Regions from separate parts of the Bradyrhizobium sp. BR14999 genome, predicted to be linked through region 2. Evidence: predicted binding sites of a transcription regulator. Region 2 holds the regulator's gene; each other region holds the start of a gene.
What was found. The regulator HrcA, encoded in region 2, represses chaperone genes, less so after heat shock. The targets are predictions, from matches to a motif close to GTTAGCACTCNCNNNNNGNGAGTGCTAAC.

Region 1: a site for HrcA is predicted at 2,689-2,717, ahead of ACR9YP_RS19680 (co-chaperone GroES). Genes of this name have one in related genera too.
Region 3: a site for HrcA is predicted at 2,227-2,255, ahead of ACR9YP_RS09585 (co-chaperone GroES). Genes of this name have one in related genera too.
Region 4: a site for HrcA is predicted at 2,557-2,585, ahead of ACR9YP_RS39595 (co-chaperone GroES). Genes of this name have one in related genera too.

Annotation. Positions count from the first base shown of each region.
Region 1 covers NZ_CM148536.1:4,282,590-4,287,547, reverse strand. Annotated here, with positions in the region: partial or broken gene ACR9YP_RS19690 (O-linked N-acetylglucosamine transferase, SPINDLY family protein) at 1-2,084, shown strand, start outside; gene ACR9YP_RS19685 (usg protein) at 2,092-2,379, opposite strand; gene ACR9YP_RS19680 (co-chaperone GroES) at 2,761-3,075, shown strand; gene groL (chaperonin GroEL) at 3,121-4,761, shown strand; gene lepB (signal peptidase I) at 4,891-4,958, opposite strand, start outside.
Region 2 covers NZ_CM148536.1:1,033,806-1,038,763, reverse strand. Annotated here, with positions in the region: gene hemW (radical SAM family heme chaperone HemW) at 4-1,158, opposite strand; gene rdgB (RdgB/HAM1 family non-canonical purine NTP pyrophosphatase) at 1,145-1,780, opposite strand; gene rph (ribonuclease PH) at 1,791-2,504, opposite strand; gene hrcA (heat-inducible transcriptional repressor HrcA) at 2,673-3,761, shown strand; gene grpE (nucleotide exchange factor GrpE) at 3,858-4,478, shown strand; gene pncA (bifunctional nicotinamidase/pyrazinamidase) at 4,547-4,958, opposite strand, start outside.
Region 3 covers NZ_CM148536.1:2,064,907-2,069,864, reverse strand. Annotated here, with positions in the region: one part of gene ACR9YP_RS09590 (IS3 family transposase) at 828-1,696, opposite strand; one part of gene ACR9YP_RS09590 (IS3 family transposase) at 1,696-1,957, opposite strand; gene ACR9YP_RS09585 (co-chaperone GroES) at 2,297-2,611, shown strand; gene groL (chaperonin GroEL) at 2,697-4,337, shown strand; gene ACR9YP_RS09575 (hypothetical protein) at 4,334-4,459, opposite strand; gene rpoN (RNA polymerase factor sigma-54) at 4,625-4,958, opposite strand, start outside.
Region 4 covers NZ_CM148536.1:8,482,521-8,487,478, reverse strand. Annotated here, with positions in the region: gene ACR9YP_RS39605 (hypothetical protein) at 1-248, opposite strand, end outside; gene groL (chaperonin GroEL) at 393-2,024, opposite strand; gene ACR9YP_RS39595 (co-chaperone GroES) at 2,168-2,464, opposite strand; gene ACR9YP_RS39590 (hypothetical protein) at 2,781-3,302, shown strand; gene ACR9YP_RS39585 (protein phosphatase CheZ) at 3,464-4,243, opposite strand; gene ACR9YP_RS39580 (L,D-transpeptidase) at 4,559-4,958, shown strand, end outside.

The DNA.
Region 1 (4,958 bases), 3.2 Mb from region 2:
GCTTCAGAAACGGCAAAAGGCCGAAGTGTTGCCATTGCTGGGGCACGCACTCCAGCTGCACAAGATGGGGCTTCTCCCCGAGGCCCAGACTGCCTATCGCCAACTCCTGCAGCTCGCACCCAATCAATTCATCGCGCTGCATATGCTCGGCACTTTGGAGTCTGATGCCAAAAACTACCAGCAAGCCGAAATTCTGCTAAGCCGAGCGGTTGCCGTGGATCCGCGATCTGCCGAGGCTCATATGAGCCTAGGCGTTGCGCGAAACGGGCTACGACGTCACGATGAGGCACGCGAGAGCTATCGAAAGGCCCTCGCCTTGCGACCCAACTACGCCCTGGCCCTGTCCAATCTCGGCAACGCGAGCGTGATCTAGTCGAGGAAGCGCTCGAGAGCTACGACAAGGCGCTCGCGATTAACGCCAACCTTGCCGAAGCCCACAACGGTCGGGGTTGGGCGCTCTGCCGTCAGCGCAACTATGACGAGGCCGTCGCAAGCCTGAACCGCGCGCTGTCGATCAAGCCTGACTATGCCTCAGCGCTCGCGAACCGCGCCATCGCGTTGCGAGAACTTCAGCGATTTTGATGAAGCCCTGGCAGACGGCGATCGGGCAATCGCGCTGGCACCCGACGACGCGAATGGGTGGCTCGCGCGGGCCGGTGTCCTGCTTCAGATCCAGCAAGTTGCCCAGGCATCGCACGATTGCGAGAAGGCCCTCGCGATCGCTCCCGATTCCATTCAAGCTTACTCGGTGCTCGGCCTTTGTCTCGCCGGGCTTGGCCGGGTCGAGGAAGCCCTCGCCAGCTTCGACAGAGCCCTTGACATCCAGCCTGACCTCCAGAGCGCGATTTCCAACAAGATATTCACGCTCGATTTTATGCCGGACGCCAGCGTTGAGCAGCATCAGCAAGCGCGGCGAGTATGGTGGGAGCGGATCGGCGCGAAAATCGCTTCAGAAGCGGCGGGACCGACATGACAATGGCCGCGATCTGGATCGCCGTCTGGTGCTTGGCTATGTCTCGTCGGATTTTAACGCGCATTCGGCCGCGTTCGTTTTCAAGCCAGTCCTGCAACACCATGACCGGGCGCAGTTCGAGATCGTGTGCTACTCTTGTTCGTCAAAGGTGGATGCGACGACCGGCGAATTTCAAGGGTTCGCCGATCGCTGGCGCGACGCCTCGCAATGGACCGACGATCGCCTCGCCGCTCAAATCCGCGCCGATGGCGTCGATATCCTGATCGATCTGTCCGGCCATACCAGAGGAAACCGGCTCGGCGTGTTCGCGCGCAAGCCGGCACCGATCCAGGTGCATGGTTGGGGCCACGGCACTGGCACGGGGCTGCCAACGATCGATTATTTGTTCTCGGACCCCGTCGCGATTCCTTTCGCGGTTCGGCATCTGTTTGCGGAGACCATTGTCGACCTGCCGTGCTTCGTGACGCTGGCACCACTGCCGGCCGGGATTGCTCGCGCGCCAATGCCGGCGCTCTCGAACGGCTTCGTCACATTCGGTGTCTTCAACCGCATCAGCAAGATTTCGGATGAGGCGGTGGAAGTCTGGTCCAGGATTCTCGAGCGGGTGCCGGGTTCGCGACTTCTGATCAAGGATGTTGCACGGGACGATCAACTGGTCCGCGACAATCTGCTGGCGCGGTTTGCGGCTTGCCGATTGCCGGCCGAACGCGTCGATCTGCTCGGAGCCACCTTGCGAAGCGAACATCTGGCATCGTTCAATCGCGTCGACATTGCGCTCGACACCTTCCCGCAGAATGGCGGCGTCAGCACATTGGAAGCCTTGCAGATGGGGGTGCCCGTGGTGGCGAAGCTCGGGACCAGTCTGCCCAGCCGTGCCGGCGGCGCCATCCTCACCGCGCTTGGCCTGCCGAACTGGGTCGCGGATGGCGATGAGGCCTATATCGAAATCGCAGCTGGCGGTGCGGCGCAGATCAGCGACCTCGACAAGCTGCGCCGCGAACTGCCCGGACAGATCGACGCTGCTGCCGCCGGCAATCCTGCCTCATACGCGCGAGCGGTGGACGACGCCTATCGCGCGATGTGGAAACGCTATTGCAGCGGCGGCGTCTGATCTCTCCTCAATGCAGCCGGAACACGCCATCTACGGCGCGCAGCTCGGCCGGCTTGATCAGCTTGGAATGCGCCACCGTCACCGAGAACAAGGGCCCGTCGAGCTTTTCCTGCCAGAAGGCGAGGAAATCCTTCAGTGCCGGAAATTTCGGAAACATGTCGTAGTTCTGCCAGACATACGTCTGGAGCAGCGAGGGATGATCCGGCATCCGGTAGAGAATTTGCGCCGTCGTCAGCCCGTAACCCAGCATCTGTTTCCGGAAATCCTCGGAAACGCCCCCACTCCGCAGTCCCATGCCAACCTCCTTTGCAGGAGCGCATTGAAGGGGGCGGCCTGGTCGGTGTGTACTTGACGAGCCACCCGGTACTGATGCGCTCACATGTGAGAAATGTGACGCAAACTGACAATTCATCTCAAGCCCAAAAGTTTAACAAGCTGTTGAAATTCAATGCGTTAGCAGCAGACACGACTCCGTGCTAATACGGGCCCGGCGCGCCGTTAACGATGGAAAAGAGATTCTGGCAGTCCGCGCTTCCGGGTGCTAATTTTTCTGCTAAAAGCCCTTGCCCCCGCAAAATTCCCGTCCTATTTCTGCCTCGCCCGTGCTAGCACTCGCGGGCAACGACTGCTAACCATCTAAAAATCCTCAACTCGTGCAATTGCTTAGGAGGACTGCATGAAATTCCGTCCGCTTCACGACCGCGTCGTGGTCAAGCGCATCGACGCAGAAGAGAAGACCGCTGGCGGCATCATCATTCCCGACACTGCCAAGGAAAAGCCCTCCCAGGGCGAAGTCATCGCCGTCGGCCCCGGTGGCCGCGACGAAGCCGGCAAGCTGATCCCGATCGACCTCAAGATCGGCGACCGCGTGCTGTTCGGCAAGTGGTCCGGCACCGAAGTCAAGATCGACGGCGAAGACCTGCTGATCATGAAGGAAAGCGACATCATGGGCGTCCTCGACGTCCCCGCTTCCAAGAAGAAGGCGGCCTAAGAGCCTCTCTTTCCCTCCAGTCAAACACCTCAAGGAAAATTCCAGATGGCAGCCAAAGAAGTCAAATTCTCGGTTGAAGCGCGCGACAAAATGCTACGCGGCGTCGACATCCTCGCCAATGCGGTGAAAGTCACCCTCGGCCCGAAGGGCCGCAACGTCGTGCTCGACAAGTCGTTCGGCGCTCCGCGCATCACCAAGGACGGCGTCACCGTCGCCAAGGAGATCGAGCTCGATGACAAGTTCGAGAACATGGGCGCCCAGATGGTGCGCGAAGTCGCCTCCAAGTCCGCTGACGCGGCCGGCGACGGCACCACCACCGCGACCGTGCTTGCGGCGGCAATCGTGAAGGAAGGCGCCAAGTCGGTGGCCGCCGGCATGAACCCGATGGACCTCAAGCGCGGTATCGACCTCGCGGTCGAGGCCGTGGTTGCGGACCTCCAGAAGAACTCCAAGAAGGTCACCTCGAACGACGAGATCGCCCAGGTCGGCACCATCTCCGCCAACGGCGACGCCGAGATCGGCAAGTTCCTCTCCGACGCCATGAAGAAGGTCGGCAACGAGGGTGTCATCACCGTCGAGGAAGCCAAGTCGCTCGAGACCGAGCTCGACGTCGTCGAGGGCATGCAGTTCGACCGCGGCTACATCTCGCCCTACTTCGTCACCAACGCCGACAAGATGCGCGTTGAGATGGACGACGCCTACATCCTCATTAACGAGAAGAAGCTCTCCTCGCTGAATGAGCTGCTGCCGCTGCTCGAGGCCGTGGTGCAGACTGGCAAGCCGCTGGTCATCGTCGCCGAGGACGTCGAAGGCGAAGCCCTCGCGACCCTGGTCGTGAACCGCCTGCGCGGCGGCCTGAAGGTCGCGGCCGTCAAGGCTCCGGGCTTCGGCGATCGCCGCAAGGCCATGCTGCAGGACATCGCGATCCTGACCGGCGGCCAGGCGATCTCGGAAGATCTCGGCATCAAGCTCGAGAACGTCACGCTCAACATGCTCGGTCGCGCCAAGAAGGTGATGATCGACAAGGAGAACACCACGATCGTCAACGGCGCCGGCAAGAAGGCCGACATCGAGGCGCGCGTGGCCCAGATCAAGGCGCAGATCGAGGAGACCACCTCGGACTACGACCGTGAGAAGCTCCAGGAGCGTCTGGCCAAGCTCGCCGGCGGCGTCGCGGTGATCCGCGTCGGCGGCGCGACCGAGGTCGAGGTGAAGGAGCGCAAGGATCGCGTTGATGACGCGATGCATGCGACCCGCGCGGCCGTGGAAGAAGGCATCGTCCCGGGCGGCGGCGTCGCCCTGCTCCGTGCTTCCGAGCAGCTCAAGGGCCTGCGCACCAAGAACGACGACCAGAAGACCGGCGTCGAGATCGTGCGCAAGGCTCTGTCGGCTCCCGCTCGCCAGATCGCGATCAACGCCGGTGAAGACGGCTCGGTGATCGTCGGCAAGATCCTGGAGAACAAGGCCTACAATTACGGCTTCGACTCCCAGACCGGCGAATATGCGGACCTCGTCAAGAAGGGCATCATCGACCCGACCAAGGTGGTCCGTACCGCGATCCAGAACGCAGCCTCGGTGGCCGCGCTCCTGATCACCACGGAAGCGATGGTCGCCGAACTGCCCAAGAAGGGCGGCGCCGGTCCGGCGATGCCCCCCGGTGGCGGCATGGGCGGCATGGACTTCTAAGGTCCGGCCACCTCAACGACTACGAAACCCCGGCAGCGATGCCGGGGTTTTTGTTTTTGGGGCAGAATCTCCCCACTCGTCATTCCGGGGCGCGCCCCTCTTGGGCGCGAGCCCGGAATGACGGGGGCCTCACTCCACCTTCCCCAACCGCTCCATGTGCGGCTCGCCGTCTTCGTCGAGCGACCAGAAGATCCGCG
Region 2 (4,958 bases):
TCGTTACGCCGCCAAATCCGCGACCACAGCATCCAGCACCGGAAAACCGCTGCTGGTCACGCGCAGGCGGCCCGTCGCGTCGACCGTGATCGCGCCTTCCTCGCGGAGCAGCGCAATGCGGCCGGGGTCGAGCGGGCGGCCGGAGAGTGCTCTGTAACGCTCGGGGTCGATGCCTTCGGCGAGACGCAATCCCATCAGCAAGAATTCGTCGGCGCGTTCCTCGCTGTTGAGGAGCTCGTCGGTGACGACACCGTCGCCGTTGGTCTCGACCCGCATCAGCCAGGCTTCGGGGCGCTTCTCGGTGGCGGTGGCATGGCGCACGCCGTCGATGTCGAGCCGGCCATGGGCGCCGGGGCCGATGCCGGCATATTCCTCGCCGCGCCAATAGACCAGATTGTGCCGGCACTCGGCGCCGCGCCGCGCGTGGTTGGAGATCTCGTAGGCGGGCAGGCCGAGCTTGTCGCAGGTTTCCTGCGTGACGTCGTAAAGCGCACGCGCGACGGCTTCGTCCGGCGTCTTCAATTTGCCGGCCTGGTGCAGGCCAAAGAACGGCGTGCCTTGCTCGATCGTCAATTGATAGAGCGACAGATGCTCGGCCGCTTCATCGATCGCGAGACGCAGCTCCTCGGCCCACATCGCCGGCGTCTGGTCAGGACGGGCGTAGATCAGGTCGAACGAATAACGGTCGAACGAGCGGCGCGCGATGGCGACGGCATCGAGGGCCTCGCGCGCACTGTGCATGCGGCCGAGTGCCTTCAACGAGGCATCGTCGAGCGCCTGCACGCCGAGCGAGACGCGGTTGACGCCGGCGGCGCGATAGCCGGCGAAGCGTGTGGCCTCGACGCTGGTCGGGTTTGCCTCCAGCGTCACCTCGACATCGTCAGCAACATGCCAGTGCTTGCCGATCGCATCGAGCACTGCGCCGACGGTTGCGGGCTGCATCAATGACGGCGTGCCGCCGCCGAGGAAGATCGAGGTGACCTCGCGGCCGGGCGCGCGCTCGGCGGTCGCTGCGATCTCGCGGGCGAAGGCCGAGGCGAAGCGCGCTTCGTCGATTGGTGCGTGGCGGACATGGCTGTTGAAGTCGCAATAGGGGCATTTCGACAGGCAGAACGGCCAGTGCACGTAGACGCCGAAGGCTTCCTTAGCGCGGCTCAAGGCAGATCTCCGCCAGTTTCACGAAGGCGCGGGCGCGGTGCGAGAGGCCGAGGCCGAGCGGCGGCAGGCCGTGCTTCTCGATACTCTCCATCTCGCCGAAGGTGCGGCTGTGGCCATCGGGCAGGAACATCGGATCGTAGCCGAAGCCGGCAGTACCGCGCGGCGGCCAGACCAGCGTGCCGTCGACCCGCGCCTCGACCTCTTCGAGATGATCGTCGGGCCAGGCGACGCAGAGCGCGGAGACGAAATGCGCGGTGCGCTTCGCCGGAATCGTCGCGCCGCGCTCCTGGAGCAGGCGCTCGATCTGCGCCATCGCCACTGCGAAGTCTTTGTTTGGCCCGGCCCAGCGCGCGGAGAAAATGCCGGGCGCGCCGTCGAGCGCGTCGACCACGATGCCGGAATCATCGGCGAAGGACGGGAGCTTGGACGCCCGCGCCGCCGCGATCGCCTTGATCGCGGCATTGCTGCGGAAATCGTTGCCGGTCTCTTCGGGCTCGCCCAGGTCGAGCTCACCGGCCGACACCGCCTCGATGCCGTACGGTGCAAGCAGCTCCCGCATCTCGGCGAGCTTGCCGGGATTGTGGGTGGCGATGACGAGCTTGTCCGTGATTCGGCGGTGCATGGCCTATTGACTACGCCACAGCCAGTTTCTGCAAGTCTACCAGACGCGCGACGCCCTTGCGCGCCAGCGCCATCAGCGCCAGGAACTCGGTTTCGGTGAACGGCTCGCGTTCCGCGGTGCCCTGCACTTCGATGAGGCGGCCATCGCCGGTCATGACGAAATTGGCGTCGGTCTCGGCTTCCGAATCCTCGGCGTAGTCGAGATCGAGCACCGGCGTGCTATTGTAGATGCCGCAGGAGATCGCGGCGACGTTGTCGCGCAGCACGTTGGTCTTGATCATGTTGCGCGCCTTCATCCAGTTGATGCAATCGGCGAGCGCGACCCAAGCGCCGGTGATCGAGGCCGTGCGGGTGCCGCCGTCGGCCTGGAGCACGTCGCAATCGACCGTGATCTGGCGCTCACCGAGCGCTTCGAGGTCGACGATGGTGCGAAGCGAGCGGCCGATCAGGCGCTGGATCTCGACGGTGCGGCCGCTCTGCTTGCCGGCGGAGGCCTCGCGGCGGGTGCGTTCGGAGGTTGCGCGCGGCAGCATCCCGTATTCGGCGGTGACCCAGCCGCGGCCCTGGCCCTTCAGCCACGGCGGCAGGCGGTCTTCCAGCGTGGCGGTGACCAGCACATGGGTGTCGCCGAATTTCACCAGGCACGAGCCTTCCGCATATTTGACCACGCCGCGCTCCAGCGTCACGGGGCGCAATTCGTCGGGCGCACGGCGGCTTGGCCGCATGGGAAATCCTCCAAAACTCACGGGAAAAGGCTGTTCGCGGTGCTTGTAGGAGGGGCGAGGGTGGGCGGCAAGGTTTTTTCACCCCCTGATTTCGAGCCTGTAAACGCCACGCTTGTCAGAAGCGCCCGGGATGGACAAATTATGAGTATCTGAGAGGAGTTACCGTCTGTGGCCCATCACGATCCGATCCATCTGATCGCGCCGCGCGCAGGCCTCGCCCAGCTCAACGAGCGTTCCCGCGACATCTTTCGTCAAATTGTCGAAAGCTACCTCGCGACCGGCGAGCCGGTGGGCTCGCGCAACATCTCGCGCCTGATCGCGATGCCGCTGTCGCCGGCCTCCGTGCGCAACGTCATGGCCGATCTGGAACAGCTCGGCCTGATCTATGCGCCCCATACCTCCGCTGGCCGGCTGCCGACGGAACTCGGTCTGCGCTTCTTCGTCGATGCCTTGATGCAGGTCGGCGACCTCAACGAGGCCGAACGGCAATCCATTCAGAGCCAGCTCTCTTCCGTCGGCGAGGCGCAATCGGTCGAGGCGGCGCTGGACCAGGCCTTGATGCGGCTGTCGGGGCTGACCCGTGCCGCCGCAGTCGTGCTGACGCCGAAATCCAATGCGCGGCTCAAGCACATCGAATTCGTCCGCCTGGAACCGGAGAAGGCGCTGGTGATCCTGGTCGGCGAGGATGGCCAAGTCGAAAACCGCGTCCTGACGCTGCCGCCCGGAGTTCCCTCCTCGGCGCTCACCGAAGCCGGTAATTTCCTCAATGCGCGGATCCGCGGCCGCACGCTGGCCGAGGCGCGGCTCGAGCTGGAGACCGCACTCGGCGAGGCCCGCGCCGAGCTCGATCAGCTGACGCAAAAGGTGATCTCGGCTGGCATCGCAAGCTGGTCCGGCGGGGAGAACGAGGACCGCCAGCTCATCGTCCGCGGTCACGCCAATCTGCTGGAAGATCTGCACGCGCTGGAGGATTTGGAGCGGGTGCGCCTGTTGTTCGACGATCTCGAGACCAAGCGTGGCGTCATCGACCTGCTCGGCCGGGCCGAGACCGCCGAAGGCGTGCGAATTTTCATCGGAAGCGAGAACAAGCTGTTCTCACTGTCGGGTTCCTCCACCATCATCTCGCCCTATCGGGATGCCGCCGGCCATATTGTCGGCGTGCTCGGCGTGATCGGCCCGACGCGACTGAATTATGCCCGCGTGATCCCGACCGTGGACTACGCCGCCCGCATCGTCAGTCGCCTTTTGGGGGGCTGACCGGCGTTTCCTCCGATCACAGGCGCTTGATTTTCGTAAGCTTAGGCACGATATCCGGGCCAACAATCCCCTGAGACGAGTTCGAGAATAGAGCCGATGACCGATCAAGACCGGCAACCCGAAGACACGACCGCGCCCACCGGCGAGCCCGTGGTCTCGAAGCCCTACATCATGCCCGACGATCCCGAGCCGGGCTCGGTCGAGACGTTGCAGAAGGAATCCGCCGAGGCGCGCGACCGCATGCTGCGGACGCTGGCCGAGATGGAGAACTTGCGCAAGCGCACCACCAAGGAGGTCGCCGACGCCCGCCTCTACGGCATCACCGGCTTTGCCCGCGACGTGCTGGAGATCGCCGACAACCTCCAGCGCGCGCTCGATGCCGTTCCGGCCGAGGCCCGTGCGGCGGCCGATCCCGGCCTGACCTCGCTGATCGAGGGCGTCGAGCTCACCGAGCGCTCGCTGCTCAACGCGCTGGAAAAGCATGGCGTGAAGAAGTTCGATCCGCAGGGCCAGAAGTTCGACCCGAATTTCCAGCAGGCGATGTTCGAGGTCCCGGATGCGTCGGTGCCGTCGGGCACCGTGGTGCAAGTCGTGCAGGCCGGCTACACCATCGGCGAGCGTGTGCTGCGTCCCGCCCTGGTCGGTGTCGCCAAGGGCGGCGCGAAGGCTGCGCCCGCGGCCAACAACAACAATGAGTCGAGCGGCGCGGCGAACTGAGTCTCACGGCTTCGCCGTCATTCCGGGTTCGACGCTTCGCATCGCCCCGGAATGACGGTGCGAAACTCTTACGCACTCACCGCGATATCCGCAGATTGAATCCGCTTCACGCCGGCCTTGGCCATATCGGCCCAGGCCTTTGCCAGCGAGCCCTGCGTGTCGATGCCGCGGCAGGCGTCCTCCACCACATAGACCTCGAAGCCCGCCTTGCGCGCATCGAGCGCCGTCCAGGCGACGCAGAAATCGGTCGCGAGGCCAGCGACGAAGACGCGCTTGATCTTGCGGCCCTTCAGATAGCCGGCAAGGCCCGTCGAGGTCTTGCCGTCGGCTTCGAGGAAGGCCGAATAGCTGTCGACGTCCCTGTGAAAACCCTTGCGGATGATGAGTTCGGCGTGCGGGATCGCAAGGTCCTTCGACAGCGCGGCACCTTCGGTGCCCTGCACGCAATGGTCCGGCCACAGCACCTGCTTGCCGTAGCGA
Region 3 (4,958 bases), 1.0 Mb from region 2:
CGCGCGGGCGCTCGGCCGAGGCACGAACCTTGGCACGGGACGTGCCGATCAGCTCTTACCGGGATTTTGCACCACCTTCCGAGTCCGGAATAACGCGTCCAGAATCACTCAACCGAGCGCCGTTGCCGTTTTGCGAACTGACAAGCCATAGCGCAAGGCTGTGCACTGAGGATTTGCTCGTGGTCCCACGATTTACCTTCATCAGCAGAGGCGGCCAAAACCTATGCTGAAAGCATTGCTCCGTTGAGCGACGATCCGATCGTCGGTTAGTCTCCTGCCACTAAATGCGTTCGAACCGCGCGTTTGGTTCACTCGCGCGTTTGATTCACTCGTTGAAGAGGTCGGCGCCGGCCCGTGACCGCTTTTCATCCAGCTCCAGTCAACTGCCAAGGTTAGCGGTTGAGCGAGATGAAACGAAGCTCTTATTTTTCACGATCGGCTTGCTTAGAATGAGAGGGTTATCACCGAACCTGTTCACGCTCCCTCGCTGTTGCGGACAAGTCGCGGTAACTCGATGAGAATACGATCCACACAAGCAAGCCCGGCGAACTCGTGTTACGCAGCGCGTTAATCAGCGCTAGGGTTCGCTTCGGCCGGAGCCGGTATCCGCGCAGTCAATGAGACCAAGCTGAGTGGCTTTAGCAGCACTAAGGCTCTCGAGCGTACCAATCTCTGGGCGTTAGAGCTGGCTCCGGTTGTTTGGACAGCGCCCCGCGGAATTTAAGTGGATTCCTGCCGGGTTACACTGACTGCGGGGCTTTGCGATTTTGTCGTTGCGTCGGGAGGGCGTAGCCCGACCAGAGCGACGACAAAATCGCGGGCGACGATCATGCGGCCATCACCATCGCTTGCACGCCGAAGTAAGCCTCGTCGGGCGTGCGTTCGTCAAGGCTCGAGTGCGGGCGTCCCCGATTGTAGAACGCCAGATATTTGGAAATCGACGCTCGCGCCTCGGACACGCTGTCGTAGGCGCGCAGATAGACTTCCTCGTATTTGATCGTGCGCCAGAGCCGCTCGACGAACACGTTGTCACGCCAGGCGCCCTTGCCATCCATGCTGATAGCGATCTTGGCGTCCAGCAGCACGCTGGTGAAGTCGACGCTCGTGAACTGGCTGCCCTGATCCGTGTTGAAGATCTCGGGCCTGCCGTGCTTCGCCAACGCCTCCTGGAGCGCTTCAACGCAGAACATCGTCTCCATCGTGATCGATACGCGATGGGCCAGGACCCGCCGGCTGAACACATCGACGACCGCCGCGAGGTAGACGAAGCCACGTCGCATCGGAATGTAGCTGATGTCCATTGCCCAGACCTGGTTCGGCCGCTCGATCTTCAATCCGCGCAGCAGGTACGGGTAGATCTTGTGGCCCGGTGCGGGCTTGCTCGTGTTCGGGCGGCGATAGATCGCCTCGATCCCCATGCGCTTCATCAGCGTCGCGACGTGGCGGCGGCCAACCTGCACGCGCTCACGCCGCAACAGCGATCGCAGCATGCGCGCCCCTGCGAAGGGATAATCGAGGTGCAGCTCATCGAGCCGGCGCATCAAGGCAAGGTCCTCGGCCGAAACCGGCCGAGGTTCATAGTAGACCGTGCTGCGAGCAAGGCTCAGGACTTTCGCCTGGCGCACGACAGGCAGATCATGGTCGCGGTCGATCATCGCTTTGCGCTCAGCAGGCCCGCCTTGGTGAGCGCGCTCTCTAAAAAATCATTCTCCAAGGCCAACTCGCCGATCTTGGCATGTAACGCCTTCAAATCGACCGGCGCCTCGGCCGGTCCCTTGTCCTGCCCAAACACGCCGGCGGCGCCTTCCAGGAGCTGGTTCTTCCAGGTCGTGATCTGGTTCGGATGGACATCAAACAGTTGCGCCAGCTCGGCCAACGTCTTCTCCCCCTTCACGGCCGCCAAAGCCACCTTCGCCTTGAATGCCGGAGAATGCGTCCGGCGACTCCTCTTCGTCATCTTCGCTCCTGATTCGCGGCGAGAATCCTCGCCGCTGTCAGGCAGAAAATCCACTCAAGCTACTGTCCGAATTTGCGGAGCCAGCTCTGTTCCAGGCCAAGAGCATCCGCCGCGACGGCGTGCAGACCTCGGCCGAGCACGGCAACCTCACACTGCGGACGGATCAGTTAGCTTCGATAAATGATTCTGGCAGAGACGACTTCTGAGTGCGATTTTTTGCTGGCAGCTCTTGCTCCCGTAGAAGCCCGTCCTATTTCAGCTGCGCCTGCGTTAGTACTCGCAGGCATCAATTGCTAACAAGGTTGAAATCTCAACTCGTGCAAATGTTAGGAGGACTGCATGCACTTCCGTCCGCTTCATGACCGCGTCGTGGTCAAGCGCATCGACGCAGAAGAGAAGACCGCTGGCGGCATCATCATTCCCGATACGGCCAAGGAAAAGCCCTCCCAGGGCGAAGTCATCGCCGTTGGCCCAGGTGGCCGCGACGAGAGCGGCAAGCTGATCCCGATCGATCTCCAGGTCGGTGATCGTGTGCTGTTCGGCAAGTGGTCGGGCACCGAGGTCAAGATCGACGGCCAGGAGCTGTTGATCATGAAGGAAAGCGACGTCATGGGCGTTCTCACCGACGTGTCGGCCAAGAAGAAGGTCGCTTAATCCAACCGCTCGCACTGCTCACCCCTGAGGAGCGCCTGCCGGGCGCCTCGCCAAGGGTGAGATAAGACAACTCAGGGAAATCAATATGTCAGCCAAAGAAGTGAAATTCGGCGTTGAGGCCCGCGATCGCATGCTGCGCGGCGTCGACATCCTCGCCAATGCCGTGAACGTCACGCTCGGCCCGAAGGGTCGTAATGTCGTGCTCGACAAGTCGTTCGGCGCTCCCCGCATCACCAAGGACGGCGTCACCGTCGCCAAGGAGATCGAGCTCGACGACAAGTTCGAGAACATGGGCGCCCAGATGGTACGCGAAGTCGCCTCCAAGTCCGCTGACGCGGCCGGCGACGGTACCACCACCGCGACCGTGCTCGCGGCTGCGATCGTCCGTGAAGGCGCCAAGGCCGTTGCTGCCGGCATGAACCCGATGGATCTCAAGCGCGGTATCGACCTCGCCGTCGACGCCGTCGTTGCGGACCTCCAGAATAACTCTAAGAAGGTCACCTCGAACGACGAGATCGCCCAGGTCGCCACGATTTCGGCCAATGGCGACGCCGAGATCGGCAAGTTCCTCGCCGACGCCATGAAGAAGGTCGGCAACGAGGGTGTCATCACCGTCGAGGAAGCCAAGTCGCTCGAGACCGAGCTCGACGTCGTCGAGGGCATGCAGTTCGACCGCGGCTACATCTCGCCCTACTTCGTCACCAACGCCGACAAGATGCGCGTTGAGATGGACGACGCCTACATCCTCATCAACGAGAAGAAGCTCTCCTCGCTGAACGAGCTGCTGCCGCTGCTCGAGGCCGTGGTGCAGACCGGCAAGCCGCTGGTCATCGTCGCCGAGGACGTCGAAGGCGAAGCCCTCGCGACCCTGGTCGTGAACCGCCTGCGCGGTGGTCTGAAGGTCGCGGCCGTCAAGGCTCCGGGCTTCGGCGATCGCCGCAAGGCCATGCTGCAGGACATCGCGATCCTGACCGGCGGCCAGGCGATCTCGGAAGATCTCGGCATCAAGCTCGAGAACGTCACGCTCAACATGCTCGGTCGCGCCAAGAAGGTGATGATCGACAAGGAGAACACCACGATCGTCAACGGCGCCGGCAAGAAGGCCGACATCGAGGCGCGCGTGGCCCAGATCAAGGCGCAGATCGAGGAGACCACCTCGGACTACGACCGTGAGAAACTCCAGGAGCGTCTGGCCAAGCTCGCCGGCGGCGTCGCGGTGATCCGTGTCGGCGGCGCGACCGAGGTCGAGGTGAAGGAGCGCAAGGATCGCGTTGATGACGCGATGCATGCGACCCGCGCGGCTGTCGAGGAAGGCATCCTGCCGGGCGGCGGCGTCGCCCTGCTCCGTGCCTCTGAGCAGCTCAAGGGCCTGCGCACCAAGAACGACGACCAGAAGACCGGCGTCGAAATCGTGCGCAAGGCGCTGTCCTGGCCGGCCCGCCAGATCGTGATCAACGCCGGTGAAGACGGCTCGGTGATCGTCGGCAAGATTCTCGAGAAGGATCAGTACGCCTACGGCTTCGACTCGCAGGCCGGCGAGTACGGCAACCTCGTCACCAAGGGCATCATCGACCCGACCAAGGTCGTGCGCACCGCGATCCAGAACGCCTCCTCCGTGGCGGCGCTCTTGATCACCACCGAGGCCATGGTCGCCGAGCTGCCGAAGAAGGCCCCTGCCGGCCCCGCAATGCCCCCGGGCGGCGGCATGGGCGGCATGGATTTCTAAAGTCCGACGCTCTCAACGAAATGCGAAACCTCGGCAGCGATGCCGGGGTTTTGCTTTTCAGCTCGCTCCCTGTGGGTCATTGACCAGAGGATGCGGCTGACACGCCCGATGAGGTTGTCCATGGGCACCTCGCCGATCGAGACATTATCATGGAGCTGTCCGGCGAGTTGTCTCTATTGTCTCCGAATGCTGGCTGGCCGGTGAGACGAGCGTGTTATCGCAATAACCGGTCTCCCAGCTAACTCAACGGCTCGCTTGGTTGATGTCTAGCTTTGAGACGCGCGCAATCAGGCCGGCTGGTTGTTGCGGGAACGATCGGACAAGGCGGTGGAGAGGACGTTACCAAGAGCGCTCTGCTTGTCGCGGCGGCGTTGCACCGAGGAGGGTATGCGCATGGCTTCGCGGTACTTCGCGACCGTGCGGCGGGCAATATCAATGCCGGAGGCGCGCAAGCGTTCCACGATCGCGTCGTCCGACAGGATTGCGGACAGCTCCTCCGAATCGATCAGCTGTCTGATGTGGTGACGGACGGCTTCGGCGGAATGCGCCTCGCCGCCGTCGGCCGAGGCGATCGAAGTCGTGAAGAAATATTTCAGCTCGAACATGCCGCGATTGGTCGCC
Region 4 (4,958 bases), 1.4 Mb from region 2:
GAATTCTTCGCGACGGGATAGCAGACGTCGAGCACGGCCGCCGTGACCGTCTTGCCCTGGCGCGTCTCCTTCAGGATCACGTCGGCATTGCCGTCCATCAGCCCGTCGATCGAGGTGAAATAGCGCGTCTCGACGCCGCCGGGCGTCGTGGCCTTCGGCGACAGCTTCATCTGGGCGGAAGCGACCTCGGGCGAGGCGGCGAGTAAGGCCACCAAAAGGGCTGTCGAACAAACCGGAAGCGCGCGCATCGACGAAATCCTCGAGCAATCAGAATCGGGGCCACCGTAGTGGGTTTTGGCCGCCGGTTGAATCGGAAAGCGGAGGGGCAGGGTCGGCAAAAAAGAAGGCCGCCCGGAGGCGGCCTTCGTAACACTGGAAGGTGAGGATGGGCCTTAGAAACCGCCCATGCCGCCGCCGGCCGGCATGGCGGGCGGAGCTTCCTTCTTCGGCATTTCGGCGACCATGGCTTCGGTGGTGACCAGCAGGCCGGCCACGGAGGAGGCGTCCTGGAGCGCGGTGCGCACCACCTTGGCGGGATCGATGATGCCCTTCTCGACCATGTCGACATAGTCCTCGTTCTGAGCGTCGAAGCCGAAGGTCTCGGACTTGTTCTCCAGGATCTTGCCGACGACGATCGAGCCTTCCACGCCGGCGTTCTCGGAGATCTGGCGGATCGGGGCTTCCAGCGCCTTCAGCACGATGTTGATGCCGGCCTGGACGTCGGCATTGTCGTTGGACAGGCGGCCGACCGCCTTCTTGGCGCGCAGCAGCGCGACGCCGCCGCCCGGAACGATGCCTTCCTGCACCGCGGCGCGGGTGGCGTTGAGCGCGTCCTCGACGCGATCCTTCTTCTCCTTGACCTCGATCTCGGTGGCGCCGCCGACGCGGATCACCGCGACGCCGCCGGCGAGCTTGGCGAGGCGCTCCTGAAGCTTCTCACGGTCGTAGTCCGAGGTGGTCTCCTCGATCTGCGCCTTGATCTGGCCGACGCGGGCCTCGATGTCGGGCTTCTTGCCGGCACCGTTGACGATCGTGGTGTTCTCCTTGTCGATCACCACCTTCTTGGCGCGACCGAGCATCTTCACCGTGACGTTCTCGAGCTTGATGCCGAGCTCTTCGGAGATGAGCTGGCCGCCGGTGAGAACCGCGATGTCCTCGAGCATGGCCTTGCGGCGGTCACCGAAGCCAGGCGCCTTGACGGCGGCGACCTTGAGGCCGCCCCGCAGGCGGTTGACCACCAGGGTGGCGAGCGCCTCACCCTCGACGTCCTCGGCGACGATGACGAGCGGCTTGCCCGACTGCACCACGGCTTCGAGCACCGGCAGCATGGCCTGCAGGCCCGAGAGCTTCTTCTCGTGCAGGAGGATGTAGGCGTCCTCGAGCTCGGCGGTCATCTTCTCGGCATTGGTGACGAAGTAGGGGCTGAGATAGCCGCGGTCGAACTTCATGCCCTCGACGATGTCGACCTCGGTGTCGAGCGACTTGTTCTCCTCGACGGTGATGACGCCCTCATTGCCGACCTTCTGCATCGCCTGGGCGATCATCTTGCCGATGGCGGCATCGCCGTTGGCCGAGATGGTGCCGACCTGGGCGACTTCGGAGGAGGCGGCGACCGGCTTGGCGCGCTTCTCGATGTCCTTGACCACGGCCGCAACCGCGGAATCGATGCCGCGCTTGAGGTCCATCGGGTTCATGCCGGCGGCAACCGCCTTGGCGCCTTCGCGCACGATGGCCTGGGCCAGCACGGTCGCGGTGGTGGTGCCGTCGCCGGCGAGGTCGTTGGTCTTGGAGGCGACCTCACGTACCATCTGGGCGCCCATGTTCTCGAACTTGTCCTCGAGTTCGATCTCCTTGGCGACGGTGACGCCGTCCTTGGTGATGCGGGGGGCGCCAAAGCTCTTCTCGATGACGACGTTGCGGCCCTTCGGGCCGAGCGTCACCTTGACGGCGTTGGCGAGAACGTCGACGCCGCGCAGCATGCGATCGCGCGCGTCTCCGGAAAACTTGACGTCTTTGGCAGCCATTTCTGCAATCCCTCGTGTTTCGTGATGTATCTGCCGCTTGTGTTGCACCAATCCCGGGTCCGCAAGTCGAACCCGGCGGAATGATGGATGCCCGGATCGCGCGATCCGGGCATGACATTCAGCGGCCGTTCAGACGGATGGCCTTAGGCCAGCACGCCCATGATGTCCGACTCCTTCATGATCAGGAGCTCTTCGTTCTCGATCTTGACCTCGGTGCCCGACCATTTGCCGAACAGCACGCGGTCGCCGACCTTGAGGTCGATCGGGATCAGCTTGCCGGTCTCGTCGCGGCCGCCCGGGCCGACGGCGACGATTTCGCCCTGGGAGGGCTTTTCCTTGGCGGTGTCGGGAATGATGATGCCGCCCTTGGACTTTTCCTCGGCGTCGATACGTTTGACCACGACACGGTCATGCAGCGGACGAAATTTGGATTTAGCCATGACGTTTCCCTTTGGAGGCTCGCTTCGGAAGTAGTGGAAGTGGGTTGGGGCGGCGCTTCCGTCCACCCTCTTCCCGAGGATCGAACGGCACGCTTAGCAATCGGGCTTTCCGAGTGCTAATAGTGCGCCCGGAAATATGGCTTGGCCGCGATCCTGTCAAGCAAAGGTGGTTAAGCGATTGGTGAGGCGGATATAGGATGGTGGCATTGGAAACTCGTTCGGGGCGCCGGCGTATCAAACGACGGCATTGCTCCGGCGGCTGTTTTGCGCTTGGCTGCGGGAGGGGTGCGGCCATGGTCTTGTTCGGGGGAATGCCATGATCAGTTCAGCTCGCGCGCGCACGGTTGCCAATCTGGCCGCCGCGTCTTGTCTGGCGCTATTGCTGGGCGCCTGCGGCGGCGGCATGAGCCTGCCGTCCTTCTCGTCGTCTTCGCCGCCGCCCGAGGCTGAGCCCGGCACCGGCCCGGAAATGCCCGCGACGATCCGCTCCGACGAGATCGTCGGCCGCTGGGGTCTCGCCTCGTTCCAGAATCCGGCCGACCGCGCCCGCACCGAGGCTGCCGCCCGGGCGCAGTGCAAGAATCCCTATGTGATCACCGCCGGCTCCTCCGGCGGCGTGATCATGCATCTGGCCGACCAGGCGACCCCGCAGGAGCTGCGGCTGAAGGGCTCGCCGAGCGGCAAGAACTACATCGGACCCGCCGGCCCGACGCCGGGCGAGCAGGACCGCGAGATCATCTCCTTCGATGGCCGCGTGCTGATCACCCGCTTCATCGACAAGGACGCCGCCACCCGCTACGGCAACATGGTCTACGTCCGCTGCGCGCCGAGGGCGTGATCGGGATTCCGGCCTAACCACGCGTCATTGCGAGCGGTAGCGAAGCAATCCAGAGTCTTTCCACGGTGACGGTCTGGATTGCTTCGCTACGCTCGCAATGACGGCAAACAAAAAAACGCCGGCTTGCGCCGGCGTTTCGTCTTTCCGTAGTCGACGCCCGCTCAGTCGAACAGCGCGTCGATGTCGTCCTGCGAGGCATGGCCGACGTCGCCGGCGAGCTTCGGGCCGTTGAGGAGCTTTTCGTCATCGCTGCGGCTGTCGACAGGCGCCGGCACATGGGCCTTGATCGCGTCGACGCCGCCCCAGATCTCCATCATCGCATTGATGTGCTGCTCGATGAACTTCATCGTGGTCATGACCTTGCTGATGCGCTGGCCGGTCAGGTCCTGGAAGTTGCAGGCTTCGAAAATCGAGATGACGCGTTCCTGGATGTCGTCGGCGAGCCGCTTCTGCTGATCGGCCGATTGCACCTTGGACATCGCGCTGGCCGCCTGGTCGATCGACTCGGCGGCTTCGAGGATTTGCTGCGTCGCCTGCTCGGTGCCGCCGACGACCGCGCCGAGCTCGCCATTGACCTTGGCCATCTCGCCGCCGTCGAAGCTCTTGCCGTGCAGCGTCGCGATCTCGCGCTTGGTGCGGTCGATGGCGTCGTGGATGAGGTCGAGCTCGACCTTCAGCTTCTCGCACTGCTCGATCTGCGCCCGGTAGGTCTCGAGCATGGTACGGGCTTCCGAGAGCTCGTGGGCGGTGGAGGCGTCGATCGCCGCCATGGCTGCGCTGCCGGACAGGGGCACAGTGCCCTTCGCCATCTGTGCGCGGATCGCACGCAGCTCGGCCATGATCTCGCTATGCATCGGGATTGCTTCTTCGGTTACGTCAAGAATCGGCATCTCGCCACCGGCGATATCTTCGACGCGAAAACGCTTGCGGTGAACAGCCATCAGGATACTCCCCCCACCTCATTCACGCGTCTTTGTAGGCAGAAGCGATTTAACACGAAGTTCACAGCCGGAACTGTTGTGCGGCATCGCGCGACGGCGTGCAAAGAAGCGATTAACCATGGCTGCGCTGCGTTCATCGAAAATAAACGCTGATCGCCAAATTGGCCCGCGCTTGACGACGTGGTGAATCCAAACGCTTGATACGTTTACCAAACAAAACGGCTTTTGCTTTTTATTGACCACGTCGCGGCGGCCGATCAGCCAGGCGCCTTCCCCGACGCATGTGATCTAGACGAAACAGTACAGAGTACGTCGATGTTCAAGAAAATGTCTGTCGCGCTGCTCGGCAGCGCTTGCACCTTCATTGCCGGCGCCAACAGCGCCAGCGCCTTCGATAACACCGTGTCGAACGATCCGCCCGCGGTGCTCTATGCGCCGCAGGTGCCGCCGGCGCCGGTGCGCGTCGCCTCCAACTCGAACATGGGCGGCGGCTTCATCGAATTCCTGTTCGGTGACGGTCCCGGCCGCGGTCCGGCCTACGCGCCGCAGCAGCCGGGGTATCAGCAGCAGCCGGCCTATTACGATCAGCGCCGTCTGCCGCCGATGGGCGAGCCGCAGATGCAAGGCGGAGTTCAGCAGGGCGCGCTCCAGCAGGATGCGGTCGATCCGCGGCAGCGTCCGTTCGATCCGAAATTCGAGAAGCAGCTCGTCGACT